DNA from 3 places in the Janthinobacterium sp. SUN026 genome. Region 2 is predicted to be linked to each of the others. Evidence: predicted binding sites of a transcription regulator. Region 2 holds the regulator's gene; each other region holds the start of a gene.
What was found. Region 2 encodes sigma-54, which starts transcription at its own class of promoters, with help from an activator protein. Its sites were predicted from a motif close to TGGCANGNAANCTGCTTT; they were not measured.
Positions count from the first base shown of each region.

Region 1: OX459_RS06905 (EDSAP-1 family PEP-CTERM protein) is a predicted target of sigma-54. The motif match lies at 1,380-1,397, and genes of this name have one in related genera.
Region 3: prpB (methylisocitrate lyase) is a predicted target of sigma-54. The motif match lies at 9,484-9,501, and genes of this name have one in related genera.

Region 1 covers NZ_JAPQNU010000001.1:1,505,221-1,515,853, reverse strand. The annotation lists gene OX459_RS06910 (glycosyltransferase) at 50-1,282, shown strand; gene OX459_RS06905 (EDSAP-1 family PEP-CTERM protein) at 1,471-2,448, shown strand; gene OX459_RS06900 (EDSAP-1 family PEP-CTERM protein) at 2,556-3,548, shown strand; gene OX459_RS06895 (nitroreductase family protein) at 3,567-4,667, opposite strand; gene OX459_RS06890 (ThiF family adenylyltransferase) at 4,668-5,537, opposite strand; gene OX459_RS06885 (methyl-accepting chemotaxis protein) at 5,624-7,207, opposite strand; gene OX459_RS06880 (hypothetical protein) at 7,352-7,549, opposite strand; gene OX459_RS06875 (insulinase family protein) at 7,644-10,487, opposite strand.
Region 2 covers NZ_JAPQNU010000003.1:191,309-201,941, reverse strand. The annotation lists gene OX459_RS15630 (MOSC N-terminal beta barrel domain-containing protein) at 1-341, shown strand, start outside; gene OX459_RS15625 (DUF484 family protein) at 376-1,536, shown strand; gene OX459_RS15620 (monovalent cation:proton antiporter family protein) at 1,537-3,516, opposite strand; gene OX459_RS15615 (KpsF/GutQ family sugar-phosphate isomerase) at 3,625-4,635, shown strand; gene OX459_RS15610 (HAD hydrolase family protein) at 4,635-5,168, shown strand; gene lptC (LPS export ABC transporter periplasmic protein LptC) at 5,211-5,822, shown strand; gene lptA (lipopolysaccharide transport periplasmic protein LptA) at 5,848-6,429, shown strand; gene lptB (LPS export ABC transporter ATP-binding protein) at 6,429-7,184, shown strand; gene OX459_RS15590 (RNA polymerase factor sigma-54) at 7,189-8,667, shown strand; gene raiA (ribosome-associated translation inhibitor RaiA) at 8,737-9,099, shown strand; gene OX459_RS15580 (enoyl-CoA hydratase/isomerase family protein) at 9,228-10,313, shown strand; gene rapZ (RNase adapter RapZ) at 10,314-10,633, opposite strand, start outside.
Region 3 covers NZ_JAPQNU010000001.1:1,808,241-1,818,873, reverse strand. The annotation lists gene OX459_RS08325 (hypothetical protein) at 1-41, opposite strand, end outside; gene OX459_RS08320 (hypothetical protein) at 66-476, opposite strand; gene OX459_RS08315 (S24 family peptidase) at 626-1,339, shown strand; gene OX459_RS08310 (propionate--CoA ligase) at 1,384-3,270, opposite strand; gene prpF (2-methylaconitate cis-trans isomerase PrpF) at 3,413-4,618, opposite strand; gene acnD (Fe/S-dependent 2-methylisocitrate dehydratase AcnD) at 4,680-7,274, opposite strand; gene prpC (2-methylcitrate synthase) at 7,298-8,452, opposite strand; gene prpB (methylisocitrate lyase) at 8,534-9,421, opposite strand; gene OX459_RS08285 (hypothetical protein) at 9,787-10,035, opposite strand; gene OX459_RS08280 (hypothetical protein) at 10,158-10,394, opposite strand; gene OX459_RS08275 (MBL fold metallo-hydrolase) at 10,572-10,633, shown strand, end outside.

The DNA of each region.
Region 1 (10,633 bases), on a different contig from region 2:
CGCCACTCCAACCTGGCAGGTCTCTCTCCTGCGAATGCAAGCGATCCCCATGGCGCGCAAGAAAATCCTCTTTATGGCCGAGGCAGTGACCCTGGCCCACGTCGGCCGCCCCCTGAGCCTGGCCCAGGAACTCGACGAGGACAAATATGAGGTGCATTTTGCCTGCGCCGATGGCTATGACTTTTGCTTCAAGCAAGCGCCCTTTCGCCGCTGGCGCATCGACAGTATTTCATCGCTGCAATTCCTGCAGGCCTTGGCGCACGGCAAGCCCGTCTACACGGAAAGCACCCTGCACGCATATGTGGAAGACGACTTGCGCCTGCTCAATACCGTGCAGCCCGATCTCGTGATCGGCGACTTCCGCCTGTCGCTGTCCGTCAGCGCGCGCCTGCAGCGCATTCCCTACCTCACCGTCAGCAATGCCTACTGGAGTCCGTACGTGCGCCAGCACTACACGGTGCCCAGCCTGCCCCTGACCAGCCTGCTGCCCATCTGGCTGGCAGCGCCCCTGTTCCGCCTGATCCGCCCGCTGGCCTTCGCCTCGCACGCCGTCCCCCTGAACCGCGTGCGCCGCCGCCATGGCCTGCCGTCGCTGGGCAGCGACCTGCGGCGCATCTATACGGATGCGGACCGCACCGTGTACGCGGATATTCCGCAACTGTTCCCGCCGCACGCCATGCCGTCCACGCACGACTACCTGGGCCCCATCATCTGGGCGCCGCCGCTCGACTTGCCGGACTGGTGGCAGCGCCCGGAACTGAACAGTGGACGGCCCATCATCTACGTCACCCTGGGCAGTTCCGGCCAGGGGCAATTGCTGCCGCGCGTGCTGCACGCGCTGGCGCCTCTGCCCGTCACCGTATTGGCGGCCACGGCCGGCACCGGCCGCGTCGATGCCGTGCCGCCGAATGCCCACGTCGCGCCCTTCTTGCCGGGCGACGCGGCGGCCCGGCGCGCCAGCCTGGTGATCTGCAACGGCGGCAGCCCCACCAGCCAGCAGGCGCTGACGGCAGGCGTGCCCGTCATCGGCATCGCCGGCAACCTCGACCAGTTCCTCAACATGCACGGCATCGCGGGGACCGGCGCCGGCCTGCTGCTGCGCGCCGACCGCTTCCAGGAAACCGCCCTGCGCCATGCCGCCACGCGCATGCTCGACGATGGCCGGGCCAGGCTGGCAGCGCGTCAGCTGGCCACGGCCATGCGCGACTATGTGCCAGGGCAACGCTTGCTGCCCCATATGCACGCCCTGCTGGGAACTTCGCCGCAAGGCGGCCAGCCTTGACGGGCGGCGTCGGCTTTTCTTACAGAGAGTCCGGCAACACCTGCAGCACGTCAACAAAAGCACGCCAAGTCCTTGATTTCAAAAGAACCTCATGCGTTGGCATGGAAGTCGCTTAAGTCTGGCCATGAGCACCTGCAGACAGGACTCAGGCAACACTTCCAGACTCACTCAACCACGAGGTGAATACAATGAAACTCTCGAAACTGAAACTGCTTCCGGCCGCGGCCGCACTGGCCATGTTGTGCGCCGCCGGTAGCGCACAGGCGGGCGCCTACGGCTACGCCTACAACAACATCTTCGGCTTGCAGATCGTCGCCGCCACGGGCTCGATCACCGCCCTGAACAGCACCACGATCTCGCGCGCCACAGCCACCCTGAATGGCGTCAGCGTCATCAATGGCGGTCCCGGCCTGCTCGACTCGCCCCGCGCCGCCATCGGCGCCGTGACCAAAGGGGAAAACAATTTCACGCAACAGGGCGCCTCGGGCAACTACTCGCGCGGCGATGCGCAGATCGTCAGCACGCAGTTTCCCTCGTTCCCGCCCGGCTCCACCTCCACGCAGGCGGTAAACGTGGCCGAGGCCCACCTGGCCGGCCCTGCCGGCACGGCCGACGCGTCCGGCCGCAACGGATCGACCACGGGCTTTTCCGTCAACTTCGTCGTCGGTTCGCCCACGGCAACGCTGAGCTTTGACTTCTTCTCCTCGCCATTCATGCAAGTCTTCCTGCAAAGCACAGTGGGACAACTGTCCACCGCGACGGCCAACCTGGTGATGACCATCACCATCACCAACTCGACCGGCGCGACCGTCTTCAACTGGACGCCCGATGGCGTCGTCGGCTCCGGCATCTTCGGTGGCACGGAGAACGCCGATGCGGCCAACCTGAACACCGGCCTGGCGACCAACTTCCTGACGCGCGGCAACATGTTTACGTATAACCCCACCGGTTGCGGCACGCCTGGCGGCACCGGCGTGGGCACGACTTGCGGCGGCAACTTCAACGCCGTCAGCAATGCCCTCGCGGCCGGCAACTACACCTTGACCTTGAATGCGGTGGAGAGCGTGGACCTAGTCAAGCAGGCGCCGGAACCAGGCACCCTGGCGCTGCTGGGCCTGGGACTGGCAGGCCTGGGCTATGCCAGCCGCCGCAAAATCAGCGCCTGAACCAGGCAACAGGGGGATGCACAGGCGAGGGAGTTTCCTCGCCTTTTTCATGTGGCAAGCCTGTCGGTTTTCCTTACAACGCGACCGACCAGGAGATGAGGATTTTCATGACTACATTTTCTTGTACCCGATTGCCCATGCTCCTGCTGAGCTTGCTATTGCTGGCCAGCAGCGGCACTGCCGGCGCCGCCGCCTACGGCTATTCGTACACCAGCGTCTTTGGCCTGGTCATCAGCAATCCCTCCGGCTCCGTCACACTGCTCAGCAACATCGACCTGTCGCGCACGACCGCCACGCTCAATGGCAGCAGCGTCATCAATGGCGGCAGCAACGCAATCGACGCGCCGCAGGCGAAACGCGGCGCCGTCAGCAAGGGAGAGAACGACTTTACCCCGCAAGGCATGGGCAACGCTTCGTATGCGCGCGGCGAGGCGCAAATCGTCACCTCGCAAATCCCCCCCTTCCCACCTGGATCGACCAGCACGCATACCGTGAACGCGGCGGAAACCTTCCTGACGGGCGGCGGCAGCGCCGACGCCTCGGGGCGCAACGGTTCCAGCACCGCGATGACCGTCAATTTCGTCGTCGGCCAACCGGGCGCGACCCTGGCCTTCGACTTCCAGGCCCTGCCCTTCATGCAGCTGTACCTGGACGCGCTGGCCGGCACGGGCTCGGCGGCCACAACGAATATGGCGATGACGTTCAGCATCATCGATGAACATGGCCAGATCGTCTTCAGCTGGGCGCCCGACGGCAAGCTCGGCTCCGGCATCCTGGGCGGCACCGAACTGGCCGATGCGGCCAGCCTCAACACGGGCTACGCGCAAACGCCGCTCACCAGCGGCAGCGTGTTCACCTACGATCCCAGCGGCTGCGGCGCGCCCACGGGCACGGGCGTCGGCACGGCGTGCGGCGGGCAGTACGGCGCCGTCACGGACAGACTGGCGGCCGGCAGCTACACGCTGGTGTTGAACATGCTGAACAGTTCCGAACTGGCCTACGTGCCAGGCATCACGCCCATGGCGCTGCCGGGCACCTTGCCGTTGCTGGCGGCCGGCCTGCTGGCGCTGGCTGGCCTCGCGCCTCGGCGGCGGCGCTGACGGAGCGTCACGCGCGCCTCACCGCCCCGCCGTTGGCGCCACCAGCAAGTCTTGCAGCGGACGGCGCAGCGAGCGCGCACTGGCCGCAGGGCCGGCGCCTATGCGCCCGAGAAACACGGCCCGATCCAACGCCGCCGCCCCCAGCACGGCCTGGCACCGCACGGCCAGCTCCTGCGCCAGCTCCTGCAGGCCATCGGTGCGCGAAAAGGCGCGCCGTTCGCGCACATAGCGGGCAAAGATCAGCGGCGTCAGTTCCGGCTGCAATTGCAAGCCCAGTTGCGTGGCCGTCAGCCAGAAGCGTTGCATGGCGCGCCCGGCCGCCACATAATCGTCGATGTGGCGCGGCGACGCCTCGGCCAGCAGCGCGAAATGGGCGGCGCAATACAGGCCCGGCAGCAAGTCCATCTGCAGGCGCGGCGCGACGGTGCCCGCCAGCCAGGTATTGAAGAACTCCACGCGGCGCCAGCTGTGCATGACCCAGCGCATCAAACGCGCCGTCATCGCGTCGACGCCCAGCGCCTGCTCCGGGATGCGGTCGGTGCTGTAGCGCGCGCCCCACTCGATCACGTCGCGGTGCACCTTGTGCGCTTCGGGCATGGTCAGGCGCAGCTTCGCATTGTCGAACATGAGCCGCGCGCAAGCGAGGCGCGCGCGCCTGCCTTCGAACCACTGCACGCCATAGCCGGACGGCAAGCTGGCCGCCAGCGCCGCCTTTTCGCTGGCGCGCAAGCTGCGCGTGCTGAGCCGGCGCCGCTGCACGCTGCGCTGCGGCAAATAGGCCGCCAGCGGATCGGGCGGCATGCCGGGGCTGTCGACCAGGCGCACATCGAAGGTAGGCAGGGTGTCGGGCATGGACAGGCGCCGGCGCGCCTCCATGCGCAAGCCATGGCTGCTGGCCGCCAGTGCCATGCTTTCGAGCAAGGCACCCAGCGACAGCTGGCTGGGATGGCCGTCGAGGTCGTACACGCAGTGGCTGCGCGTATCGAAACCGTGCACGACGACATGGCGCGGCGCCACGACTTCAAAGCGCCACGGCTGCGTATTGTCGCCGCTGGGCGCCCAGCGCGCCTGCTCGAGGATATTTTCCAGCACGGGATCGATTTGCGGTGCTTGCGCCATTTATGCCCCCTGCGCGGCGCGGCGCCGCTGGATGATGGCCATCGTCAGGCGCTGCAGCGGATGACGGTGGCCGCCGGGACGCCAGGTATGCACGAGCTTGTTGCGGTAGGCGTCGAAATGCATGCCGTGCGGCGCCGCCATCACCTTGCCCCGCTTTAACAGGATCTTCAAGGCTTCCGTGGCGGCCGCGCCCGCGCACAGCTGGCAACCCATGATGGTCGACGGCCCGCGCCGCTCCTTCAGGTTGATGGCCGACGGGTCGACCAGGTAGCGAGCATGCAAGCCGGCCGGCGCCAGCCCGACGAGAAAGCGCAGGGCTTTTTCTTCCTCGGGCAAGTCGCCCCAGCCAAAATACTCTTCGAACGTCATGCCGCCCGGCAGGAAGCTGAGCACGGCCGTGCCCATGCCCAGCGGCGCGGCCGTGATGGCGGGGATGCCCAGGCGGGCGCAAGTGGCGAAGGTGGCCTGGCGCGCGGGAAAGGCGAAGAAATCCAGGCCGTCCACATACAGGTCGACACCGGCGAAGAACTCGGCCAGGTTGCTGTCGTGTATGCCGTCTGGGAATTGTTTAATATCAAGTTCGGGATTGATATCGCGCGCCATCTGCGCCAAGACCGCCACCTTGGGCTGGCCCAGGGTGGACACCATGGCGCCCGCCTGGCGGTTGAAATTGGCGATATCGAAGGTGTCGAAATCGGCGATGTGAAAGGCGCCGATGCCCAGCCGGGCCAGGGTCAGCAAGTGCACGCCGCCCACGCCGCCCATGCCGGCGATGGCCACGCGCTTGCCGCGCAAGCTGTCCTGCTCCGCTTGCGTGACCCAGCCCAGGTTGCGGGCGAACGCCGCGTGATACGAAAAACCGTCTGTCATGCTCACCTCTTCTGTGCATCCCTTGCGGACGAAGAAAGTTGGACAGGTGAGCCGAGGTTAAGTTCCCCAATGACAGAAAAAAGCGCTTAGCGCGTCAGGCGCCGCGCCGCAGGCACGCTGCGCTGTAGCGCTGCCGCCGTCGGCGCCGCTGCGCCCACCTTGAACACGCTGACGATCTGCGCCAGCCCGGCCGCCTGCTCGTTCATCGCCTGCGCCGCCGCCGACGCCTGCTCGACGAGGGCCGAATTTTGCTGCGTCATGTTGTCCATCTCGACGATGGCCTGGTTGATCTGTTCGATGCCGGCGCTTTGCTCGGCGCTGGCCGAGGAAATCTCGGCCACGATATCGGTCACATGCTGCACGCTGGAAACAACTTTTTCCATCGTCTCGCCCGCCAGCGCCACCAGTTTTTCACCGGCGCCCACTTGCTCGGCGGAACTGTCGATCAGCTGCTTGATTTCCTTGGCGGCCGCGGCCGAGCGCTGCGCCAGGTTGCGCACTTCGCTGGCGACGACGGCGAAGCCACGGCCCTGTTCGCCCGCGCGCGCCGCTTCCACGGCCGCATTCAGGGCCAGGATATTCGTCTGGAAAGCGATGCCGTCGATGACGGCGATGATGTCGCCGATCTTCTTCGACGAGGCATTGATGGCGCCCATGGTGTCGACCACCTGGCTCACCACGCCGCCCGCCTGGCTCGCCACTTGCGAGGCAGAAATGGCCAGCTGGTTGGCCTGGCGCGCATTGTCCGCATTCTGGCGCACGGTCGAGGTCATTTCTTCCATGGTCGACGCCGTTTCTTCCAGCGAGCCCGCCTGCTGCTCCGTGCGCGCCGACAGGTCGTGGTTGCCGGAAGCGATCTCGCCCGATGCCGTGGAAATGGATTCCGCATCGTTGCGCACCTGGCTCACCAGGTGCGCCAGGTTATCGCGCATGGCCTTGATCGCCATCAACAGACTGGATGTATCGCCGGGACGCGTATCGATCTGCGTCGTCAGGTCGCCCTGGGCGATTTGCGCCACGATGGCCGCTGCATAGTCGGGTTCGCCACCGAGCTGGCCCAGGATGCGGCGCAGCATCAGGGCCGCCAGGGCGCCCACCACCAGCATCAGCGCGCCGCCGATGGCCAGCAGCACGCCCGCCTGGGCCCAGAACTTGTGGTTGATGTCATCGATATACGTGCCCGTGCCGATCAGCCAATCCCATGGCGCAAATTTCACCACGGCATACATTTTTGCCACCGGATCCTTCACGCCGGGACGCGTGCCATCCGCCTGCACCAGGCCGATGCGGCTGGTGGCGAGGGCCACGCGGTAGCGGTCGCCCGACTGCTTCATGTTCTTTTGCGGCGTGCCGATGCGCGCAGGATTGGGGTGTACGTACAGCAAGTCCGTGCTGAAATCGCGCACGAAATAATACATCTCGTCCTTGACGAAGCTGCCGATGGCCAGCTTGGCCTGCTGCTGGGCCTGCTCACGCGTGAGCTTGCCCGACTGTTCCAGCGCATACGCCTTTTCCACCGAGGCATTGGCCAATTCCACCAGCACCGTCAATTGCTCGACCCTTTCCGCCATCATGGTCTGGCGCAGCGAATACAGGGAGAAGGAAGCAATGAGGACGATGCCCAGCAAGGTACTGAAACACAGGAGGAGAATGCGCGAACGGAGAGTCATGGGAGCCTGGGTAAAGAATAAAATGTGGAATTATAAACAATTTCCATGTGGAAATCTTTTCAGAAAAGCAAAGCGGGCGGCGCTACCAGGCTGATGCCCGGCAGGCACCGCCCGCATATGTCTTGCTGAAGTCTGACTGACAGGTCAGGCCAAGGCTTCCTTGGCTGCCTCTTCCGGCGTCAAGCCGTCGTAGAACTGGTCGGTGAACCACTCGACCTGCTCTTCGATATGGTCCTGCGCCTGCGCCACGGTGGCGCCGCCGGCCACGAGGAAGCCTTCGACCTCGATACACCAGTTGATCAATTCCAGGGTTTCCGGATCGAGTTCTTCTTTCTTAGCCATCGTACAGTCCTTGCTTGTTAAATTGCGATCACATCCATCAGCGGCAGTTTAACAGCTTCGCCACCTTGCCGCTCCCGCAGTTCAACAATGAAGCTTACTTGGCTGCAACATTTTTGCGTTCCGGATACAGTACTACCTGTACATAATTGTGCATGTCCAGGTAGCGCTGCGCCGCCAGTTTGACGGCTTGCGGCGTGAGGGCACGCACGCGCTGCTCGTAGCGCAGCAGGTACGCGGGATCGCGGCCCTGCGTTACCGAACCCATCAATTGGTTCATCCAGTAATTATTTTCCCGCAAGGATTTCTGCTGGCGCGTGATCCAGTTCAGCTTGACCTTTTCCAGGTCCGCCGCGGACGGGCCGTCCGTCTTCATCTTGTTGATTTCGGCAAACGCGGCGGCGATCACCTTGTCCACGTTTTCCGGTCCCGTCGGCAAGTTCAGGGCCACGGAATAATGGCCATACGGATGCTGGCCCATGGACGTCTCGAAGCCGCCGCCATAGATCATGCTCATCTTTTCGCGCAGCACTTCGATGACTTTCAGGTTCAGCACCTCGCCCAGCGCCTGCAGGGTCAGCTTTTGCTCGTCCGAATACGCCACGTCGCCATTGAAGGTGATGGAAATCGTGCTCTTCGGCTCGCTGCCCATGTAGATATCCTTCTTGACCACGCCCGTCACCGGGCGCATGCCCACGTCGCGGTAGGCGTGCGGCACCTCGGCCACGGGCAAGGTGCCCAGGTAGCTGGCGATCAGCGGCTTGATCTTGTCGAGCTCGAAGCTGCCCGTGAAGATGAAGGTCATGTCGCGCGCGCTGGAAAAGCGCTGGCGGAAGATGTCCAGCGAGCGGTCCAGGCCCACCTTGTCGAAATCGGCCACGCGCGGCACGCCATCGACGCGCGGGTTGTCGCCATACATGGCGTGCTGGATGGCGTCGTAAAACACGGCTTCCGGCTGCGCCATGCTGTTTTTCGCCAGGTCCTGCTGCTTGCCGATGAAGGATTGGTACAGGCCCGCATCCTTGCGCACGTCGTGGAAATACAAATACACCAATTGCAGCATGGCTTCCACGTCGGCGCTGCTGGCCGAGCCGCCGAAGCCTTCGCTCAGCTCGCCCAGCGAAGCGCCCACGTTGACCGTCTTGCCGGCCAGCACTTTTTGCAAGTCCAGCGGCGCCAGGTCTTTCAAGCCCATGCTGCCGACCACGGCGCTGGCGTAGCGGGCGTTGTAGATGTCGGCGTCGCCGAACAGCGACTGGCCGCCGAAGCGGGTCGAGCCCATCAGCACCTGGTCATTCTTGAAGTCCGTCGGTTTGAGCAGCACGCGCACGCCATTGCCCAGGGTCAGTTCCGTCACGCCGATGGCGCTGTTCAACTTTTCCGCGACGATGCTGCCGCCGGCCGGCGGGCCATCCATCAGCTTGCTGGCGAGCACTTTTTCCGTGCGCGGCTCGATGGTTTGCTGCTCGGCTTTCGCCACGGCGTCGAGCAATTGCTGCTGCGTCGGCACCACCGAGGCCGCATCGCCCGCTTTCGGCTCGGCGCCCATGAAGACCACCAGTTTCTTTTGCTGGTCGGGAATCACCTTGGCCACCGTCTCGTTGATTTCCTGCAAAGTTACCTGCGGCAAGAGTTCCTGCGCATACAGCAATTCATTGGCGATGCCGGGGATGGCTTCCTGCTCCAGGAAGTTGCGCGAATACTCGGCCACGAAACCGCTCGAATCGGACTTGTCGCGTTCGCTGTACGCGCGCTCGTAATTGCGCAGCATGTTCTTGCGCGCGCGGTCCAGCTCATCCTGGCTGAAACCGAAGCGGCGCGCCCGCTCATCTTCCTGCACCAGCGCATCGACGGCCGGCTGCACGCCGCCCTTGCCCAGCAAGGCATACGCGCTGAACGATTCATAGCCGCGCACCAGCTTGCCCATGCTGCTGCCGCCCTGGATGAACGGCGGGTTCGCCTGCTGCGTCAATTCCTGCATGCGCGCGCTGAGCATCTGCCCATACAGGTTTTCGATCATCTGGCGGCGGTAATCGGCAATCGTGACGGGTTCCTGCGCGGCGCGGATCGGGTAGCGGATGAAGACCGCGTCGTCCGGCGCTTCCTTGTCCGTGATCACCAGCGCTTCCGTTTGCGCCCGCTGCGGCACTTCCGCATACAGGCGCGGACGCGGTTTCGCCGGGTTCTTCAGCTTGCCGAAATGCTGCTGGATCAGCTTTTCAGCCTGTTTCGGCTCCACGTCGCCGACCACCACGACGGCCATCAGGTCGGGACGGTACCAATCCTTGTAGAAACGCTTGATGGCTTCCGGCTTGAACGTTTTCAAGACGGATTCCTTGCCGATCGGCATGCGTTCCGCATAGCGCGAACCGTTCAGCAGCTTCGGATACAGGACCTTGTTCATGCGGTCGCTGGCGCCCTTGCCCAGGCGCGCCTCTTCCAGCACGATGCCGCGCTCGCTGTTGATGTCGGCCGGATTGAATTTCAAGCCATGCGCCCAGTCTTCCAGCACGAGAAAACCCTTTTCCAGGTTTTCTTTCTTGTTCGTCGGAATCGGCAGCACGTACACGGTTTCATCGAAACTCGTGTAGGCGTTCAAGTCGGCGCCGAACTTCACGCCGATCGATTGCAAATAGGAAATTAGCTCATTGCGCTTGAAATGCGTGGAGCCATTGAAGGCCATGTGTTCCGTGAAGTGGGCCAGGCCTTGCTGGTCATCATCTTCCAGGATGGAACCGGCTTTCACCACCAGGCGCAATTCCACTTTTTGCGCGGGACGGGCATTTTTCTTGATGTAATAGGTCAAGCCGTTCGGCAATTTTCCGACGGTCACTTCTGGTGCCAGCGGCAAGGGATCGCTCAAACGGATTTCTGCCTGGGCCATGCAGGCGCACGCCAGCAAGACGGCGCCCGAGATCAGGCGTAATTTACTCAGCTTCATGTATTCTCAACGGTAAGATTCAGTAGGCATACCTTACACTGAAATCCTGTTTCCGCCATTAAAAACAGCTTAGGAAAAACGGCTTTCCCCGGGCAACTTTGTCGAATGACAAACTCAACAGTGCCCTGCCATATTTTTTCAATTGT
Region 2 (10,633 bases):
ACAAGCTGCGCGCCGCCGGCCGCGAGGCCTTGCCGATGAACCGTTTCCGTCCCAATCTCGTCATCGGCGATATCGGCGCCTTCGAGGAAGACTACGCCGACTTCCTGCAATTCGGCGCGACCGTGTTAAAACCCGTCAAGCCGTGCTCGCGCTGCCCGATTCCGTCGGTGGACCAGGCCACGGGTGTGCCCGGACCGGACCCGCTCGACGTCATGCATGGCTACCGCGCCAAGCCCGAGCTTGACGGCGCCATCTGCTTCGGCATGAACGCCATCGTTACCGAAGGCGGCGATGAGCGTATCGTAGTGGGGCAGGACATCGGTTTCGAACTGGCATTTTAAGCATGGCGCCCGCACAGAAGGGTTTAAGGTTTCTATGAATCAAGCAATACCGCCGGACCCGCGCATTGCCAGCCTCGAAGCCGAAAACCAGGCCTTGCGGGCGCGCATGGCTTTCCTGTTGGAACAGGTCGAGCGCAACCACGACATCATGTGCCGCCACCAGGCGTTCGACCTGGAAATCGTCGGCGCGTCCACGTTTCCCGAACTGATCGGCACCATTTTCCGCACCTTGCCCGTGATTTCCGACCTCGACGGCGTCACTTTGAGCCTGCTCGACGAGGATGACGATATCGTGCTGGTGATGGAAAAGCTGGGCGTCGATTTCAGCGCCTTCCCGCAGTTGCTGTTCGTGCATGCCGTGGCGGAGCTGGGTTTTGCCCCGTCGGCGCCCGTGGCCGAAGGCGAAGCGGCCTTGCCGCCGCTGCCGCTGCTGGGCGCCTTCGATGCCGCCGTGCATGGCCCGCGTTTCCCGGGCATCGACTCGCCCCTGCGCAGCGTGGCGCTGGTGCCCTTGCTGCGCAACAAGCGCCTGATTGGCAGCCTGAACCTGGCCAGCAGCGACGTGACGCGCTTTACGCCCGTGCTGGGCACGGATTTCATCAAGCACATGGCTTCCATCATCGCCATTTGCCTGGAAAACGTGATCAGCAATGAAATGCTGAAATACATCGGCTTGACCGATTCCTTGACGGGCGTCTACAACCGCCGTTATATCGACCGCCGGCTGCTGGAAGAAATCGCCCGCGCGCGGCGCCAGAATTATTGCATTTCATGCATGTATATCGATATCGACCATTTCAAGCTGGTCAATGACACCTATGGCCACCAGGGCGGCGATGAAGTGCTGCGCGAAGTGGCCACGCGCATCCGCACGGAATTGCGCCGCTCCGATGCGCTGGGCCGCTTCGGCGGCGAGGAATTCGTCGTGCTGCTGATCGACGCCGACCTCGACAGTGCGACGTTCGTTGCCGAACGCATCCGCGCCAGCATCGCCGGCACCATGTTCGACTTGCCGGGCAGCGCGCAAGCGTGGGTCAGCGTCTCGATCGGCGTGGCCAGCCTGGAAGCGGACGCGGCGCTGCTGCCGATCGAAACGGTGGCGCAGCAGCTGGTGGCGCACGCCGACCAGGCCCTGTACCAGGCCAAGGCCGATGGCCGCAACAAGGTCATCAGCTGGCAGGCACAACCTAGCTAATTATTTCAATAGCAATGTTTCCGCCTTGGCCACGGCGTCGGCCGTGCCGCGCAGCACCACCACGTCGCCGCTGGCCAGCTGCGTCTCGGGGGTGACGTCGAGGCGGCCGCGGCCGCGGCGGATGGCTGTGACAAACGCGCCGCAGCCGGCCACGTCGATCGCACTCAAGGGCAAGTCCACGCAATGCGCACCGTCGCTGACGGTGACCGTATGCAGGCGTTCCAGCTCGGCATCGTCGCCCGCGTCGCTGGAACCGTGGAAATAGCCGCGCAGCGAGGCATAACGCTCCTCGCGCGCGGCCTGCACCCGGTGAACCACGCGGCGCAGGGGCACGCCCATCATGATCAGCGCGTGCGAAGCGAGCATCAGGCTGCCTTCCATCAATTCCGGCACCACTTCGGCCGCGCCTGCCTTCTTCAGCTGGTCGAGGTCGGTATCGTCGTGGCTGCGCACGATGACGGGCAAGGTGGGCGCCATTTCGTTGAGTAAATGCAATAATTTCAGTGCCGAAGGCGTGTTGGCATACGTGATCACCACGGCGCTGGCCCGGTAGATACCGGCCGCCACCAGGCTTTCGCGCCGGCCCGCGTCGCCATACGACACGTGGGCGCCGGCCAGCTGCGCTTCCTGCACCCGTTCCGGGTCCAGGTCCAGCGCGTGGTATTCGATCTTTTCTTCCGCCAGCAGGGTGGCCAGGCTTTGCCCGCTGCGTCCGAAGCCGGCAATCAGCACGTGTTTCTGCGACGCCATGGTGCGCGTGGCGATCTTCGTCAACGCCAAGGATTGCATCATCCAGTCGTTGGCCGCCAGTTTCATGACGATGGCGTCGGACTTGGCGATGAGGAAGGGCGCCACCAGCATCGACAGCACCATCGACGCCAGCACCACCTGCACGACGAACGGGTCCATCAGCTTGATGCCGCCGGCCAGGTTCAGCAGCACGAAGCCGAATTCGCCCGCCTGCGCCAGGCCCAGCCCCGTGCGCAAGGCCACGCCGTTGCTGGAGCCGAACAGCCGGGCCAGGCCCGCGATCAGGGCGAATTTCAGCAGCACGGGGCCGCACAGCAAGAGCAGCACGAGCCACCAGTTGTCGAGCACCACGCGGATATTGAGCAGCATGCCGACGGTGATGAAGAATAGGCCCAGCAGCACGTCGCGGAAAGGCTTGATATCCTCTTCCACCTGGTGCTTGAATTCCGTCTCGGAAATGAGCATGCCGGCAACAAAGGCCCCCAGGGCCAGCGACAAGCCTGCCCGTTCCGTGATCCACGCCGCCCCCAGGGTAATCAGCAGCAGGTTGAGCATGAACAACTCTTGCGAGCGGCGCTTGGCGACGATGGTCAGCCAGCCGCGCACCATCTTCTGGCCGATGAACAGCAGCAAAATGAGCACGACGAGGGCCTTGCCGCCGGCCCAGGCCAGGGTTTCGGCCAGGTTGTCCGAATCGCGGGTGAGGGCGGGAATCAGGATCAGCAGGGGCACGACGGCCAGGTCCTGGAACAGCAGGATACCGATGATCTTGCGGCCGTGTTCGCTTTCCAGTTCCAGCCGCTCCGTGAGCATTTTCGAGACGATGGCCGTCGACGACATGGCCAGCGCGCCGCCCAGGGCGAAGGCGGCTTGCCAGCTCAGGTGGATGTAGGCGGACAGGTAACGGGCGACAAACCAGCCGAAGACGACGGTGGCGATGATGGTGGTGACCACCTGCGCCATGCCGAGGCCGAAGACGATGCGCCGCATGGCGAGGAATTTGGGAAGAGAAAATTCGAGCCCGATGGAAAACATCAGGAAGACGACGCCGAACTCGGCCAAGGTGTGGCTAGCCTCGTTTTCCGCCGCCAGGCCCAGCGCGTGGGGGCCGATGACGATGCCGACGGCCAGGTAGCCCAGCATGGGCGGCAAATGCAACATTCTGAAAGCGACCACGCCCAGCACGGCGCTGCCGAGTAACATCAGGGTCAGTTCAAGCGAGGAAAACATGGGTTGCCCGGTACGGTCAATGGAAATCGTTGTTTGTTGTGACTGGCAAGTTTTTTGCTTTCCTAATTCGTTTATACTTTGGGCATGAGTGTAACCCATGAAAAAACAATGCTGAAAGCTTTTGATCGAATTGACATGCAAGCGACGACCGAGCGCGCTGTCGCGCTGGCCCGCACCACCTTGCAGATCGAGTCCGACGCCATCGTTGCGCTGCATGCGCGCCTGGCCACGGACGACAGCGTGGGCCGCGCCGTGGCGATGTTGCTGCAATGCAAGGGACGTGTCGTCGTCTCCGGCATCGGCAAATCCGGTCACATCGCGCGCAAGATTGCCGCCACCCTCGCTTCCACCGGCACGCCGGCCCTGTTCGTGCATCCGGCCGAAGCGGCCCATGGCGACTTGGGCATGGTCACCTCGGACGATGCTTTTATTGCAATATCGTACTCCGGCGAATCGTCGGAATTGATGGCCATCATGCCCGTCGTCAAGCGCATGGGCGGCGTGCTGATTTCCATGACGGGCAAGCCCAATTCGAGCCTGGCGCAATTGGCCGACGTGCACCTGGATATTTCTGTTGAGAAAGAAGCCTGTCCGCTGAACCTGGCGCCGACGGCCAGCACCACCGTCACCCTGGCCCTGGGCGACGCGATCGCCGTGGCCTTGCTCGACTTGCGCGGCTTCAAGGAAGAAGATTTCGCCCGCTCACATCCGGGCGGCGCCCTGGGTCGCCGTTTGCTCACGCACGTGCATGACGTCATGCGCAGCGGCGAACGCGTACCCAAGGTGCCCGTGGACGCTTCCTTGCTGCAGGCGCTGGAGGAAATGACGAAGAAAGGCATGGGCATGACGGCCGTCGTCGACGCGGACAACCGTCCCGTGGGCGTGTTTACGGATGGCGATCTGCGCCGCATGTTCGAGCGCGTGCAGGATTTCACGCAAGTGGCGATCCGCGACGTCATGCATGCGCAGCCGCGCAGTATCGCGCCCGAACGCCTGGCCGTCGACGCCGTGGCCGTGATGGAGCAGTTCCGCATCAACCAGATGCTGGTCGTCGATGCCGACGGCAAGCTGGTGGGCGCGCTGCATATCCATGATCTGACGCAAGCGAAGGTGATCTGATGGACAGCGTAGCGGACAACCTGGCGCGGGCGGCCAAGGTCAAACTGATGATCTTTGACGTCGATGGCGTGCTCACCGACGGCAGCCTGCATTTCGGCCCGGACGGCGAGATGATGAAAACGTTTAATGTGTATGATGGCCTGGGCATCAAGCTGCTGCAGGAATCGGGCGTGCAGACGGCCATCATCAGCGCGCGCCGCTCGGCCATCACGGCGCGCCGCGCGCAAGACCTGGGCATTACCCATGTGCACCAGGGCGGCCACGACAAGCTGACGCCGTTTCGCGAATTGCTGGCGCTGACGGGCTTGACGGAAGAGCAATGCGGCTATATCGGCGACGACGTCATCGACGCGCCCATCCTGAAACGCGTGGGCTTTGCCGTCAGCGTGCCGGGCGGGCGTCCGGAGGCGCAGGGCCTGGCGCACCATGTGACGCAGGCAGGCGGCGGTCGCGGCGCGGTGCGCGAGATCTGCGAATTCCTGCTGCGCGCCCAGGACAACTATGCGCGCGTCATGGCGCCGTTCCTGGAGTGAGGCGCGCCGCCTCGCCAGTGACCTTTGAAAGAGTGAAGCCCTATGCGTAAGCCAGGAGGCGCCCATCGCTGGCGCATGATTTTTACCGTGCTGGGCGCGGTTGTCGTCGCGCTGGGCAGCTTTTGGCTGCTCGAGGTGATGAACAAGAATGGCCAGGACATCACTGCCAGCAAGCATCTGGATGAGCCCGACTATTTCATCACCAATTTCAGCCTGGTGCGCATGGATTTGACGGGCAAGCCCAGCTATATCGTGTCGGGCACCAAGCTCACGCATTATCCGCTGGACGACTCGTCCGATATCGACCAGCCCTTCGTGCGCAAGCTCACGCCAGGCATGCCGCCGATGAACATGAATGCGGAACTGGCGCATATCGACCAGGATAATACCCGGCTGCAACTGCACCGCAAGGTCGTGATCGACCGCGTGGCCAGTCCGAAGGCGCAGAACCTGACGGTCAAGACGGAAGCGCTGACGGTGTTTCCGGACGAGGAAAGAATGGAAACGGATGTGCCTGTCGATATCCTGACGGGCGCCTCGCGCATCAATGGCGTCGGCATGAAGGCGAATAACGCCACCGGCGTCGTGGAAGTGCAGAATGCGCTGCGCATGGTCCTCCCGCCGAAACCGCGCCCGGCCGCGGCGGCAAAATGACAGAATGAAACAAGGAAACCATATTATGAAGAACATCTTGCTGTTGACCGTATTTTCGCTGGCCATCATGGGCGTGGCGCATGCCGAGAAGGCCGATTCCGAGAAGGAAGCCGTCATCACGGCACGCAGCGGCCACGTCGATGACATCAAGCAGGTGCGCACCCTGACGGGTGACGTCGTGCTGGTCAAGGGTACCCTGACCATGAAGGCGGGCCGGGCCCTGATCACGGAAGATCCGCAAGGCTACCAGTTCATCACCTTCTGGGCCGATCCCGGCAAGCTCGCGACCTTCCGCCAGAAGCGCGATGGCGCGGGCGACCTGTGGGTCGAAGGCGAAGCGGAGCGCGTGGAATACGACAACAAGACGGAAGTGGTGAAACTGTTTTCCAGAGCCAAGCTGACGCGCCTGGAAGGCGCGAAAGTCACCGATGTGGCCAACGGCGCCTTCATCTCGTATGACAGCCGCAAGGAAGAATTTGCGATGGAAAATTCCAACAGCGGCACCAGCACTGCGGATGGCGGCAGCGTGCGCATGGTGATCCAGCCGAAGACCAAGGCGCCGGCAGCGGAGAAAGCGCCGGCCACGCCCGCGCCAGGAAAGAAATAATGGAAAATACACGTTGCGGCAGCACCCTGATCGTTCGCGGGCTGCAAAAAACCTATGGCAAGCGGCAAGTCGTGCATGATGTTTCGCTGCAAGTCGAATGCGGCGAAGTGGTCGGCTTGCTGGGCCCGAACGGCGCCGGCAAGACCACCTCGTTCTACATGATCGTCGGCCTGGTGCCGTCCGATGGCGGCAGCATCGATATCAGCGGCGTGGATATCTCCAGCCTGCCGATCCACCGCCGTGCGCAGATGGGCCTGTCCTACCTGCCGCAGGAAGCGTCCGTCTTCCGCAAGCTGACGGTGGAAGACAATATCCGCGCCGTGCTGGAAATCCAGACCGTCGAAGGCCGTCCGCTGACGAAGGCCGAGATCGAGGAACGGCTGGATAAATTGCTGGCCGACTTGCAGATTGAAAAGCTGCGCGAGAACCAGGCGCTGTCCCTGTCCGGTGGCGAACGCCGCCGCGTGGAAATCGCCCGCGCGCTGGCCACCGATCCTCGTTTCGTGCTGCTCGACGAGCCGTTCGCCGGCGTCGATCCGATCGCCGTGATCGAGATCCAGCGCATCGTGCGTTTCTTGAAGGAGCGCAATATCGGCGTGCTGATTACCGATCATAATGTGCGCGAGACGCTGGGTATTTGCGACCGTGCCTACATCATTAACCAGGGCTCGGTGCTGGCGTCGGGACGCCCCGACGACATCATCGCGAACGAGTCGGTACGCCGGGTCTATCTGGGCGAACACTTCCGCATGTAAGCCAATGAAACAATCATTGCAGCTGCGCACTTCGCAGCACCTGGCACTGACGCCGCAGTTGCAGCAATCGATACGCCTGTTGCAATTGTCTACCCTGGAATTGCACCAGGAATTAGAGCAATTGCTGACGGACAATCCCTTGCTCGAACGCCTCGACGATCCGCTCGACCGTTCGCTGCGCCTGCTGTCCGACGGGGCCTTGAGCTCCACGGCCGCACCGGCCGAAGGGCCGCCCCAGCCACCAGGCCAGGAGGCGCCCGCAGCGCCGGCCGAAGCGGAAGCGTTTGACGGCGAGGGTGGCGACAGCCCGGCCGCCGCGGATGGCGGCGACAGCGACTGGAGCGAGGCGAGCCGGGGCAAGGCGCCCGACGACGAAGATTCGCGTCCGCAATTGGAGGCTCATCACTGCACGCTGCGCGAACACCTGATGGAGCAGATGCGCGTGACGGTGCTCGAATTGCGCGACCGCGCGCTGGTCGAGCTGATCATCGACGCGCTCGACGACAATGGCTACCTGGAAGAGTCGCTCGACGACATCCTGGCGCGCCTGCCGGAAGAGCTGGAAATCGACGCCGACGAGATGCGCACGGCCTTGTCGCTGCTGCAAAGTTTCGATCCGCCGGGCGTGGGCGCGCGCAACGCGTCCGAATGCCTGGCCCTGCAAATCAAGCGCTTGCCGCACATCGCCATGGTGACGCGGCGCATGGCCCTCGTGATCGTGGAAAAGCACCTGGCCTGGTTTGCCCAGCGCGATTTCAACAAGCTGAAAAAAGCCCTCGATTGCGACGATGAAGACTTGCGCGAAGCGCAGACGGTGATTCGCCAGTGCAATCCGCATCCGGGCGCCGTGTTCGCCTCGGACGTCTCCGATTACGTGGTGCCCGACGTCGTCGTCAAGCGCGCGCGCAATGGCTGGCAAGTCACCCTGAACAACGACGTCATGCCGCGCCTGCGCGTCAACGCCATGTACGCCAACTTGCTCAAGCAGGGCAAGGGGGAGGGCGCCATGGGCGCACAGTTGCAGGAAGCCAAGTGGCTGATCAAGAATATGCGCCAGCGCTTCGACACGATCCTGCGTGTGGCGCAGGCGATAGTAGAAAGACAAAAGAACTTTTTCTCGCATGGGGCCGTTGCCATGCGCCCCCTTGTGCTCCGTGAAATAGCTGATACACTGGGTTTACACGAGAGTACTATCTCGCGGGTAACAACTCAAAAGTACATGCTGACCCCGCACGGCATGTTCGAGTTGAAATATTTCTTTGGTAGCCACGTCGCCACCGAAGCGGGGGGCGAAGCGTCATCGACGGCGATACGGGCATTGATCGTGCAACTGACAGGAGCAGAAGACCCTAAAAATCCTTTATCCGACAGTAAGATTGCGGACATGCTGGGGGAACAAGGCATGGTGATTGCGCGACGTACTGTTGCCAAATACCGGGAAGCATTAAAAATTCCGCCAGTGAGCCTGCGTAAGTGTTTGTAAGTTTTTTTCGGTTCCTCTGCGGGCCGGATAGGATGGACCGCACGAACCCGATCATCTTTAGGAGTGTGTATGAATCTCACCATCAGCGGACATCATCTCGAAGTGACACCAGCCATCCGTGAATACGTACAAACGAAGCTGGAGCGCGTGAAACGTCATTTCGATCAAGTCATCGATATCGCCGTGATTCTGACCGTGGATAACCTCAAAGAGAAAGAAAAACGTCAAAAGGCTGAAGTCAACCTGCGTTTGAGCGGCAAGACTGTCTATGTGGAAAGCTTGGCGCACGACCTGTACGCCGCGATCGATACCCTGATCGACAAGCTCGATAGGCAAGTGATGAAATACAAAACCAAAGTGCAAGGGCACGGTAAAGAGGCGATCAAGCATCTGCCAGACAACTCCGAGGAAGAAGCCGTCGTCGCCGTCTAAGGCCACCCGCTTCCAGCAGTTGTGATCAACTAAGGGCGCACATTGCGCCCTTTTTTGCGCCCAGCGGAACGCAATGTTCCCCGCGCAGGTATTAGAATATTCGCACTTTCACTTCTTTCTAGCCTGCCATGAGCGACTTCGTCCAGACTTCCATCCGCAACCGCACCGGGCACATCGTGCTCGACCGTCCGAAAGCCTTGAATTCCCTGTCGCTGGAGATGGTGCGCGCCCTGAGCGCGGCCCTGCTGGCCTGGCGCGACGATCCGCAGGTGGACGCCGTCGTGATCCGCTCCAGCAGCGATAAGGCCCTGTGCGCCGGTGGCGACATCCGTTTCTTTTACGATGCGGGTCTGGCCACGCCGCAAGGCGGCAGCGCCCTGCTGGAAGATTTCTTTACGGAAGAATATGCTTTAAATCATTTAATTCATTTCTACCCGAAACCGTATATCGCCGTGATGGATGGCGTGGTGATGGGCGGCGGCATGGGTGTGGCGCAAGCCGGGCCAGGCAACCGCTTGCGCATCGTGACGGGCCGCACGCGCATGGCCATGCCGGAAGTCAATATCGGCCTGTTTCCGGACGTGGGCGGCAGTTATTTCCTGTCCCGCTTGGCCGGCCAGCTGGGCCTGTACCTGGGCTTGACGGGCTTGACGATCAACGCGGCCGACGCCCTGTACACGGGCCTGGCCGATGTCTACCTGCCCGAAGCGCAGATGGGGGCGCTGCTGGACCTGTTTCAATCGACGCCGGGCGAGGCCTTGCCTGTGGCCATCAAGGCGCTGGCGGCGCCATTCCAGGCCGAGGCGGGGGTATCTCCCCTGGCCACGGCGCGCGCGGCGCTGGACCGCCATTTCAGCGCCGGTTCGGTGGCGGCCATCATGGCTTCGCTGGCGCAGGACGACGGCGCGTTCGCCGCCAAGGCGCTGGCGGCCATGCGCCTGCGTTCGCCCTTGATGATGTCGGTGACCCTGGAGTTGCTGCAGCGGGGCGCCCACCTGGGCGTGGCCGATTGCCTGCGCCTGGAGCGCACAGTCGTGCGCCACAATTTCGAACATGGCGAAGTGCTCGAGGGCGTGCGCGCGCTGGTGGTCGACAAGGATAATGCCCCTCGCTGGAACCCCGCCAGCCTGGACGAAGTCGACTCGGCCATGGTGGCTCACTTCTTTACGCCCGTCTGGCCGGCTGCGGCGCATCCGCTGCGCCACCTCGATTAACTAGCTGCGCTCGCGGTGGCGTAGAACCACGCGCTCGTTGGGGCCGAAATATTGCGCCAGCCGCTCCGCCATGTACACGGAGCGGTGCTGGCCGCCCGTGCAGCCGAGGGCTACCGTCAGGTAGCTGCGGTTGTCGGACTTGAATGACGGCAACCATTTCTCGATGAAGGCGCGGATGTCGGCCAGCAGTTCCAGCGCGCTGGGCTGCGCGTCGAGGAAGGCGATCACGGGCGCGTCGCGTCCGTCGAGGGGGCGCAAGGCCAGGTCGTAATAGGGGTTCGGCAAGGCCCGCACGTCGAAGACGAAATCGGCGTCCAGCG
Region 3 (10,633 bases), on a different contig from region 2:
TGCGACGACAGCGATGCGATGAATTTTTCTGCAAACCCCATGATTTCTCCTCGTTGATTCTTGTTTCAGTTACCCGCCGGGCCAAACAGGGCCGCCACCAGCGGATCGCGGCGCGCCGCGCCACGCGCCCAGCTGGCCGTGCGGCGCACTTGCGGCGGCAATTCGGCCCAGCCATCGACGTCGTCGTCCTGTTCCCCCAGCGCGTACAGGGCGGGCCGCTGGCGCCCCGGCTCCGTGCAATGGCGCTGCGCCAGGTGGATCTGTCCCAGGCCGCACATGTGGCGCAGATAGCGGCTCATGGTGCCCGCATCGAGTCCCAGCAAGGCGGACAACTGCGCCGCGCTGGCCTGGCCCTGCTCGCGGATGTACTGCGCGATGCGGGCGATATGCAGCTGCGACTTCTTGCTGCGTCCCTGTAACTGGCGCCCCTGCCGTGGCGCCGCCCTGCTTTCAACCAACTGACTGCTGTTCAACATCTGCCTGACCTCCCGTGGTGCTGCCCGCCGGCAAACGCTGTAGTGCGTTTGCGACAGGCAATGAGTGGACTTTATCAATCGCTAATGTTAAAGTCAAGCATTTGGTAATTTATCAAACGGTAAATTTCAGGTTTAATGTGGAGATGAATATGTATCAATACAGACGCGACCGCCTGCTGGCCCTGATCCGCGAGCACTACGACAACACGCGCAAGAAAATTTCCGACGTCAGCGGCTGGAGCGAGGCGCGCATCTCGCAAATCCTCTCGCCCACCTACCGCGAGGGGCGCGCCTTCAGCGAAAAGATCGCGCGCAAGCTGGAAGCGGACCTGCAACTGGACAGCATGTATTTCGACCAGGGCGCGGCGCCCGACCAGGCGGCCATGGCAGCACGCACGCTGGCCGGCGTGCAGCCCGTGGTCGTGGAAGATGGAGAAGATGAACGCTTTTACCCGATCCGCAAGGTGAAACTGCGCCTGTCGGCGGGCATCACGGGCTTTGCCATCGAACCGGAAACGCACGACGGCAGCACCATCAGCGTGCCGCGCAGCTGGATCGAGCGCAATGGCTACCACCCGGAAAAACTGGTGGCGATCAAGGTCAAGGGCGAGAGCATGGAACCGGCCCTGTACGAGGACGACGTGGTGATCATCAATACGGCCGATAACCGGCCGGCCGATGGCATCGTGTTTGCCATCAATTACGAAGGCGAACCGGTGGTCAAGCGCATGGCGCGCGATATCGGCGAATGGTGGCTGACGTCGGACAACCCGGACCAGCGCAAATACCACCGCAAGCTGTGCCGCGGCAATGAATGCCTGATCGTCGGCAGGGTCGTGCGCAAGGAAAGCGACCGGATTTGAAAGCGAAGTTTATCAAACGATAAACTTCGCTCACGGCAGGGCGCTTACGCCAGCGCCGCCTGGATCTGCTGCAGCGATGCCGGATCGTCCATCGACGTCAGGTCGCCCGGGCTGCGGCCTTCGCAGATGGCCTGGATCGAACGGCGCAGCAATTTGCCCGAGCGCGTCTTCGGCAGTTGCGGCACGAACAGCACGCGGGCCGGCCGCGCCACGGCGCCCAGCTGGCGGTCGACGACGGCCATCACTTCGCGCTCCAGCACCGCTTTCGCCTCGACACTGTCGAAGCCCCGCGGGTCCTTCAGGATCACGAAAGCCATCGCCACCTGGCCTTTGAGCTTGTCTTCCACGCCGACCACCGCCACTTCCGACACGTTCGGATGGCTGGTGATGCTTTCCTCGATTTCGCGCGTGCCCAGGCGGTGGCCGGCCACGTTGATCACGTCGTCGGTGCGGCCCAAAATGAAGTAATAGCCATCCGCGTCGCGCACGCCCCAGTCGAAGGTGGAATACACTTGCCGTTCGCTGAAGGTGGACCAGTAGGTGTCGACGAAGCGCGCGTCGTCGCCGTACACCGTCTGCATGCAGCCGGGCGGCAGCGGGCCTTCCAGCACCAGCACGCCCTTCTCGTTGGCGCCGCACTCCTCGCCCGTCGCCTCGTTGAGCAGCTTGACCTGGTAACCGTACATGGCCAGGCCGGGGCTGCCCAGGCGCGTGGGCGTGTTGGCAACACCCTTGGCCACCGAGAGGATCGGCCAGCCCGTCTCCGTCTGCCAGTAGTTGTCGATGATGTCCACTTTCAGTTCGTCGGAGATCCATTGCGACGTGGTTTCATCGAGCGGCTCGCCCGCCAGGTACAGCGCCTTCAATGACGACAGGTCGTATTTGCGCATCAGTTCCACCGGGTGCTTGCGCAGCACGCGGATGGCCGTCGGCGCCGAGAACATGCGCGTGACCTTGTATTTTTCAACGATGCTCCACCAGATGCCCGCATCGGGACAGATGGGCAAGCCCTCGTACAGGATGGTGGCCATGCCGGCGATCAGCGGGCCATACACGATGTAGGAATGGCCCACCACCCAGCCGATATCCGAAGTGGCAAAGAAGGTTTCGCCGGGCTTGCCGCAAAATGTGTACTGCATCGACGACGCCAGCGCCACCGCATAGCCGCCCACGTCGCGCTGCACGCCTTTCGGCTTGCCCGTCGTGCCCGAGGTGTACAGCACATACGACGGTTCGTTCGATTCGAGCCAGGTGACGGGCACCTGCGCATCCAGGTGCTGCTCGCGCAGGGCAGCGTAATCGACGTCCCGGCCCGGCGTCAGTTCCATCGGCACCAGCTGGCGGTCGACCAGCAACACCCGCTGCGGCTTGTGCGCGGCGATGCGGATGGCTTCGTCGAGCAGCGGTTTGTAGGCAATCGCCTTGCCATTGCGCGAACCGGCATCGGCGGAAAACACCAATTTGGGCTGCGCATCGTCGATGCGGCTGGCAAGGCTATTGGCGGCAAAGCCGCCGAACACCACGGAATGCACGGCGCCGATGCGCGCGCAGGCGAGCATGGCGAACGCCGCCTCGGCGATCATCGGCATGTAGATCAGGACGCGGTCGCCCTTGACCACGCCCAGCGACAGCAGGATGGCGGCGCAGCGCTCCACTTCGCGCTGCAGTTCGCGAGAGCTGTAGCTGCGCTCGGTATTCGTTTCGGTGGAAATGGCGATCAGCGCGGCCGCATCGCCCTGGCTTTCCACCCAGCGGTCGACGGCGTTATGACACAAATTGGTGGTGCCGCCGACAAACCACTTGGCGAACGGCGGGCGGGAATAATCGAGCACTTGCGAAAACGGGGCATGCCAGGCTATCTTGTCCGCTTCCTCGCGCCAGAAAACGTCAGGCGTGTCGATCGAGCGTTGATAAAATGCTGCGAAATTCATGTCTCCTCCGGTAGGCTTGCAATCTGTTGTAGTTGCTGCTCGTTCCTGTTCTGGTGATCTGTTCGCGCAAGCACCCTCCGCTCCGTGCCGCCACTTGCAGGGCAGGTATCGGCCGGACCAGTTGCGGTCCGGCCTGGGCGGGTTATGCGCTAAAGGCGTCGCCAGGAATGCGCACAGTCCCTTCCATCAGCACGCGCGCGCTGCGGCTCATGATGGCCTTGGTGACGCTCCACACGCCATCGGCCAACGCCGCTTCCGCGCCCACCATCAGGGTGCCGGACGGGTGACCGAAGCGCACCGAGTTACGGGGACCGCCACCGGCCGCCAGGTTGACCAGGGTGCCGGGAATGGCTGCCGCCGTGCCGATGGCGACAGCGGCCGTGCCCATCATGGCATGATGTAATTTACCCATCGACATGGCGCGCACCAGCAAGTCGATCTCGCCCGCTGCCACCTGCTTGCCGCTGGACGAGACATAGCCGGCAGGCCTGGCGACAATTGCCACTTTCGGCGTGTGCTGGCGTTTCGCCGCTTCATCGAGATGCGCGATGAGTCCCATGCGCAAGGCGCCATGCGCGCGGATGGTTTCGAAGCGGGCCAGCGCCACCGGATCGCCATTGATGGCGTCCTGCAGTTCCGTGCCCGTGTAGCCGATGGCGTCCGCATCGACAAAAATCGTCGGGATGCCGGCGTTGATCATCGTGACCTTTAAAACACCGATGCCGGGTACGTCCAGGTCATCGACAAGGTTGCCGGTAGGAAACATAGCCGAGCTGGCCCCATCGCCGCCCTCCTCGTCTGCCGCCGGATCGAGAAATTCCAGTTTCACTTCGGCGGCCGGGAAAGTCACGCCATCGAGTTCGAAGTCGCCCGTTTCCTGCACTTCGCTATGCGTCATGGGCACGTGGGCGATGATGGTCTTGCCGATATTGGCTTGCCAGATGCGCACCGTGGCGATGCCGTTTGCAGGCACGCGCGCGGGGTCCACCAGGCCGCTGGCGATGGCGAACGAGCCGACGGCGGCCGACAGGTTGCCGCAATTGCCGCTCCAGTCGACGAAAGGCTTGTCGATGGAGACCTGGCCGAACAGGTAGTCGACGTCGTGGTCAAGCTTGGCGCTTTTTGCCAGGATCACCGTCTTGCTGGTACTGGACGTGGCGCCGCCCATGCCGTCGATCTGCTTGCCGTAGGGGTCTGGGCTGCCGATCACGCGCAGCAGCAGCGCATCGCGCGCGGCGCCCGGCACTTGCGCGCTGGCCGGCAAATCCTGCAGGCGGAAAAACACGCCCTTGCTGGTGCCGCCGCGCATGTAGGTGGCGGGGATTTTGATTTGGGGTACGTGGGTCATAGGATTTCCTGAAAAGCCGGGCAGCGCGCGCCTGCGCTCCACCCGGTGAATGACGAACTGCTTACGCTGCCTTGGACGACTCGAGGAAATCCTGCGCGAATCGCTGAAGAACGCCGCCCGCCTCGTAGATCGACACCTCTTCCGCCGTATCGAGACGGCAGGTGACGGGCACTTCGACCGTTTCGCCGTTCTTGCGGTGGATCAGCAAGGTCAGGGTGGAACGCGGCGTGCGCTCGCCGACGACGTCATAGGTTTCGCTGCCGTCCAGGCCCAGGGTCTTGCGGTTCACGCCAGCCAAAAATTCCAGCGGCAAGACGCCCATGCCCACCAGGTTGGTACGGTGGATGCGTTCGAAACCTTCGGCCACGATGGCTTCCACACCGGCCAGACGCACGCCCTTGGCGGCCCAGTCGCGCGAGGAGCCCTGGCCATAGTCGGCGCCGGCGATGATGATCAATGGCTGCTTGCGCTCCATGTACACCTCGATGGCTTCCCACATGCGCGAGATTTTGCCTTCCGGCTCGATGCGCGTGAGCGAACCGGCTTTCACTTTGCCGTCCTCGATGACCATCTCGTTCTTCAGGGTCGGGTTGGCAAACGTGGCGCGCTGCGCCGTCAGATGGTCGCCCCGGTGCGTGGCGTAGGAATTAAAGTCTTCCTCGGGCAAGCCCATTTTCGCCAGGTATTCCCCGGCCGCGCTATCGAGCATGATGGCGTTCGACGGCGACAGGTGGTCGGTGGTGATGTTGTCGCCCAGGACGGCCAGCGGACGCATGCCTTTCAAGGGACGCGCGCCAGCCAGCGCGCCTTCCCAGTACGGCGGACGGCGGATGTATGTCGTCTGCGGACGCCAGTCGTACAGCGGGCTGACCTTGATGCCGTCGTCCGCCTGTGCGGCGAACATCGGAATGTACACCTTGCGGAACTGCTCCGGCTTGACGCTGGAAGCGACGATGGCGTCGATTTCCTCGTCCGACGGCCAGATATCCTTGAGCAGAATCGGCTTGCCATCCGCATCATGGCCCAGCACATCCTTCTCGATATCGAAGCGGATGGTGCCGGCGATCGCATACGCCACCACCAGCGGCGGCGAGGCAAGGAACGCCTGTTTCGCGTACGGATGGATGCGGCCGTCGAAGTTGCGGTTGCCCGACAAGACGGCCGTGGCGTACAGGTCGCGCGACACCACTTCATCCTGGATCACGGGGTCGAGCGCGCCCGACATGCCGTTGCACGAGGTACAGGCAAACGCCACGACGCCAAAGCCCAGTTGTTCCAGCTCCGGCATCAGACCCGCTTCCTGAAGGTACAGCTCCACGGTTTTCGAGCCGGGCGCCAGCGACGATTTCACCCACGGCTTGCGGGTCAGGCCCAGGCGGTTCGCATTGCGCGCGATCAAACCGGCGGCGATCATGTTGCGCGGGTTGTTCGTGTTGGTGCAGCTGGTGATGGCGGCGATGATGACGGCGCCGTCCGGCATCTTGCCCGGCTCGTTTTCCACCACGCCGGAAATGCCCCGCGCGGCCAGCTCCGACGTCGGCACGCGGTTGTGCGGATTCGACGGGCCGGCGATATTGCGCACGACGGACGACAGGTCGAAGCTCAAGACGCGCTCGTACTGCGCGTCCACCAGGCTGTCGGCCCACAGGCCCGTCTCTTTGGCGTACAGCTCCACCAGCTTCACCAGTTCGTCGTCGCGGCCCGTCAGTTTCAAATACTTGATGGTTTGCGCGTCGATGTAGAACATGGCGGCCGTGGCGCCGAACTCCGGCGCCATGTTGGAAATCGTGGCGCGGTCGCCCAGGGTCAGGTGCGCAGCGCCTTCGCCAAAGAATTCCAGGTATGACGAGACGACCTTCTGCTTGCGCAGGAACTCCGTCAGCGCCAGCACCGTGTCGGTGGCCGTGATGCCCGGCTGCGGTTTACCCGTCAGCTTGACGCCGATGATATCCGGCAGGCGCATCCACGAGGCGCGGCCCAGCATCACGCTTTCCGCTTCCAGGCCGCCCACGCCGATGGCGATCACGCCCAGCGCATCGACCATCGGCGTGTGCGAATCCGTGCCCACCAGCGTATCGGGATAGGCTACACCATTTTGCACCTGGATCACGGGCGACATGCGCTCAAGATTGATCTGGTGCAAGATGCCGTTGCCCGGCGGAATCACATCGACGTTTTTAAAAGCCTTCTTGGTCCAGTCGATGAAGTCGAAACGGTCTTCGTTGCGGCGGTCCTCAATGGCGCGGTTCTTGGCGAAGGCGTCGGGGTCGAAACCGCCGCATTCGACGGCCAGCGAGTGGTCGACCACCAGCTGCGTCGGCACGACGGGGTTGACGAGGGCCGGGTCGCCGCCCTGGGCCGCGATGGCGTCGCGCAAGCCGGCCAGGTCGACCAGGGCCGTCTGGCCCAGGATGTCATGGCAGACGACGCGCGCGGGGAACCACGGGAAGTCCAGGTCGCGGCGGCGTTCGATGAATTGGCTCAGCGAAGCGTTCAGGGTCGCCGGGTCGCACCGGCGCACCAGGTTTTCCGCCAGCACGCGCGAGGTGTAGGGCAAGGTGGCGTAGGCGCCTGGCTGGATCGCATCGACGGCGGCACGCGTGTCGAAGTAGTCTAGCTGGGTGCCCGGCAAGGATTTGCGGTACAAGGTATTCACGGGGGTACTCATTGCGGTGCTCATTATTTGCGGTCCTTGATCGGGACGAATTCCAGGTCTTCCGGACCCACGTAGTTGGCGCTCGGGCGGATGATCTTGTTGTCGATGCGCTGCTCGATGATGTGGGCGGCCCAGCCCGAGGTACGCGAGATGACGAACAGCGGTGTAAACATCGCCGTCGGCACGCCCATCATGTGGTACGACACGGCCGAGAACCAGTCCAGGTTCGGGAACATGTTCTTGATTTCCCACATGACCGTCTCCAGGCGCTCGGCGATGTCGAACATTTTCGTGGAACCGGCTTCCTGCGACAGCGAACGGGCCACTTCCTTGATGACTTTATTGCGCGGATCGGAAATCGTGTAGACGGGGTGACCGAAGCCGATCACCACTTCCTTGTTGGCCACGCGCTCGCGGATGTCCGCTTCCGCTTCATCGGCGTTGTCGTAGCGTTTCTGGATATCCAGCGCCACTTCGTTCGCGCCGCCGTGTTTCGGGCCGCGCAGCGCGCCGATGGCGCCCGTGATGGCGGAATGGATGTCCGAACCCGTGCCGGCGATGACGCGGCTGGTGAAGGTCGAGGCGTTGAATTCGTGTTCCGCGTACAGGATCAGCGACGTGTGCATGGCTTTTTCCCACGACGCCGACGGCTTTTCGCCATGCAGCAGGTGCAGGAAGTGGCCGCCGATCGAGTCGTCGTCCGTTTCCACTTCGATGCGCTTGCCGTTATGGCTGTAGTGGTACCAGTACAGCAGCATGGAGCCGAACGACGCCATCAGGCGGTCGGCGATGTCGCGCGCGCCCGGCGCGTTATGGTCGTCCTTTTCCGGCAGGGTGCAGCCCAGCACGGACACGCCCGTGCGCATCACGTCCATCGGGTGGGCGGCGGCCGGCAGCGCTTCCAGCGCCAGTTTCACTGCCGACGGCAAGCCGCGCAGGGATTTCAACTTGGCCTTGTAGCCTTTCAGTTCAGCGGCTGTCGGCAGCTTGCCGTGCACCAGCAGGTAGGCGATTTCCTCGAACTCGCAGCTGTCGGCCACGTCCAGGATGTCATAGCCGCGGTAGTGCAAATCGTTGCCGGTCTTGCCGACCGAGCACAGCGCCGTGTTGCCGGCGGTGACGCCGGACAGGGCAACGGATTTTTTAGGCTTGAAAGTGGCGGCTTGCGGTGCGTTCATTGATTTCTCCAAAAATTGACTAGTCTCGGTTGCATCACTGCGGGGCCGGCGTGCGGCCCCTGCTTCTTTACTTTTCTTTACTTATTTCTTTTGCGCGGCAAACAGCGCATCGAGCTTTTGCTCGAAATCGTGATAATTGATCGATTCATACAGCTCCATGCGCGTCTGCATGGTGTCGACGACGTTCTTTTGCGTGCCGTCGCGGCGCAGCGCCTGGTAGACGTTTTCCGCCGCCTTGTTCATGGCGCGGAAGGCCGACAGCGGATACAGGGCCAGGCCCACATGGGCGCTGCGCAATTCGTCCAAGGTGAACAGCGGCGTGGAACCGAATTCCGTGATGTTGGCCAAAATCGGCACGTTGACGGCCTTGGCGAACGTGGCGTACATGTCCAGGTCCGTGATGGCTTCCGGGAAGATCATGTCGGCGCCCGCTTCGACGCAGGCGACGGCGCGTTCCAGCGCCGCTTCCAGGCCATCGACGGCCAGCGCATCGGTGCGCGCCATGATGACGAAGTTCGGGTCCGTACGCGCATCGACGGCCGCCTTGATGCGGTCGACCATTTCTTCCTTGCTCACGATTTCCTTGCCGGGACGGTGGCCGCAGCGCTTGGCGCCCACCTGGTCTTCGATGTGCAGGCCGGCCGCGCCGAACTTGATCATCGATTTCACCGTGCGCGCCACGTTGAAGGCGGAGGAACCGAAGCCCGTGTCGGCGTCGACCAGCAGCGGCAGGTCGCACACGTCGGTGATGCGGCGGATGTCGGTCAGCACGTCGTCCAGGCTGGAAATACCCAGGTCGGGCAAGCCCAGCGAGCCTGCCGCGACGCCGCCGCCGGACAGATAGATGGCTTTATAGCCGGCGCGCTTGGCCAGCAAAGCGTGGTTGGCGTTGATGGCGCCGACGACTTGCAACGGGGATTCTTCCTGAACGGCCTTGCGGAATGCGGCACCTGCGGAGTATTGAGTCATGTGTTCACCTTATGGGTTTCGGATGGTCCCGAATGTTTCACGGAGTGGCTATGAGCATCAGTATTGCAAATGCCGTGCCAGGCCGGCGCGGCGCGGCGAACAACACGTGACGGCAGAGTGAAAACAGGGGACAAGGGGCCAGCCAGCGCTGCTCCGGGGCTGTCACGCCAGGGAACAACGATGTCACGTTTGTCCCGTGCGATGTTTCATTATTGTTTCATAATTTCATTTTGAAACATGATATTGAAACATGCAACAGCGCTGGATGAAAAGATGGGGGCAGGCACACGCGCCGCCGGTAGCGCGCAAAAAAAACAGCCGGCGGATGCCGGCTGCGGGAACACGATGACTGAAAGAGTAGAGAACTAGGCCAGCCGCACCAGCGGGTTGGCGATGATGTTGTCGATCTGGCGCACGGCTTCTTCGCAGGCGGCGGCAATGGCGCCCTCCTCGTCGTCGCGCACGAATTGCATGGTCGAGCCTTCGAATACTTCCAGGCCTTCGGCCGTGGCGCGCTCGATGTCGCAACTGGCCGACCATTTGCCGTCGGTGGTGGGCACGGCCAAGGGAACGATTTCCCAGCCTTTATAGTGAATTTTAGAACTGCTATCCATGGGTGCCTCCTTCGTGACTGACTCAATAGTGGAAATCGTAGCATGAAGCGCGGCTGGCAGCGACGTGTTTCACGCGCCAGCCGTAGTCAGGCTCACTTTCGGGCTAAACGATTTACGCTGGCTCAAGGGCGCAGCAGATTATCGACTTCCGTCCTGGCCACTTGCAGGCCCGCCGTGCAAGCCGTTTCGGGGGCCGCGTAACCGCCCAGGGTGCGGCTGCGCGTGATCGCCTGCGCTTCCGGCTCGCCTTCGCGCTGCAGGCGGTAGGTAAAATCCCATAAATCGTCGTTATCCTTTTGCGGGGTCACGGAAATCGTAAAACCGCGGTACTGTTCGCTGCGTGCAGTGATATCGTTCATGAATTCCTCCTTGGAAGAATGAGGTTACCATGCTGCAAGCGCCGGGGTGCGCACGGCTGTGACGGCCGCATGCCTGCCCCCTTATCTGTTTTTCGCATGTTAAATGTGAATTTACAGCATTTTTTTAGCGAACTCTGGCGATATAATGCCATTCCCTGTCCGTCCCTTGCCGCCGTGATGACTCCACAAATCCAAGCTTTCTTCGACCCCGCCACCGCCACCGTCACCTATATCGTGTA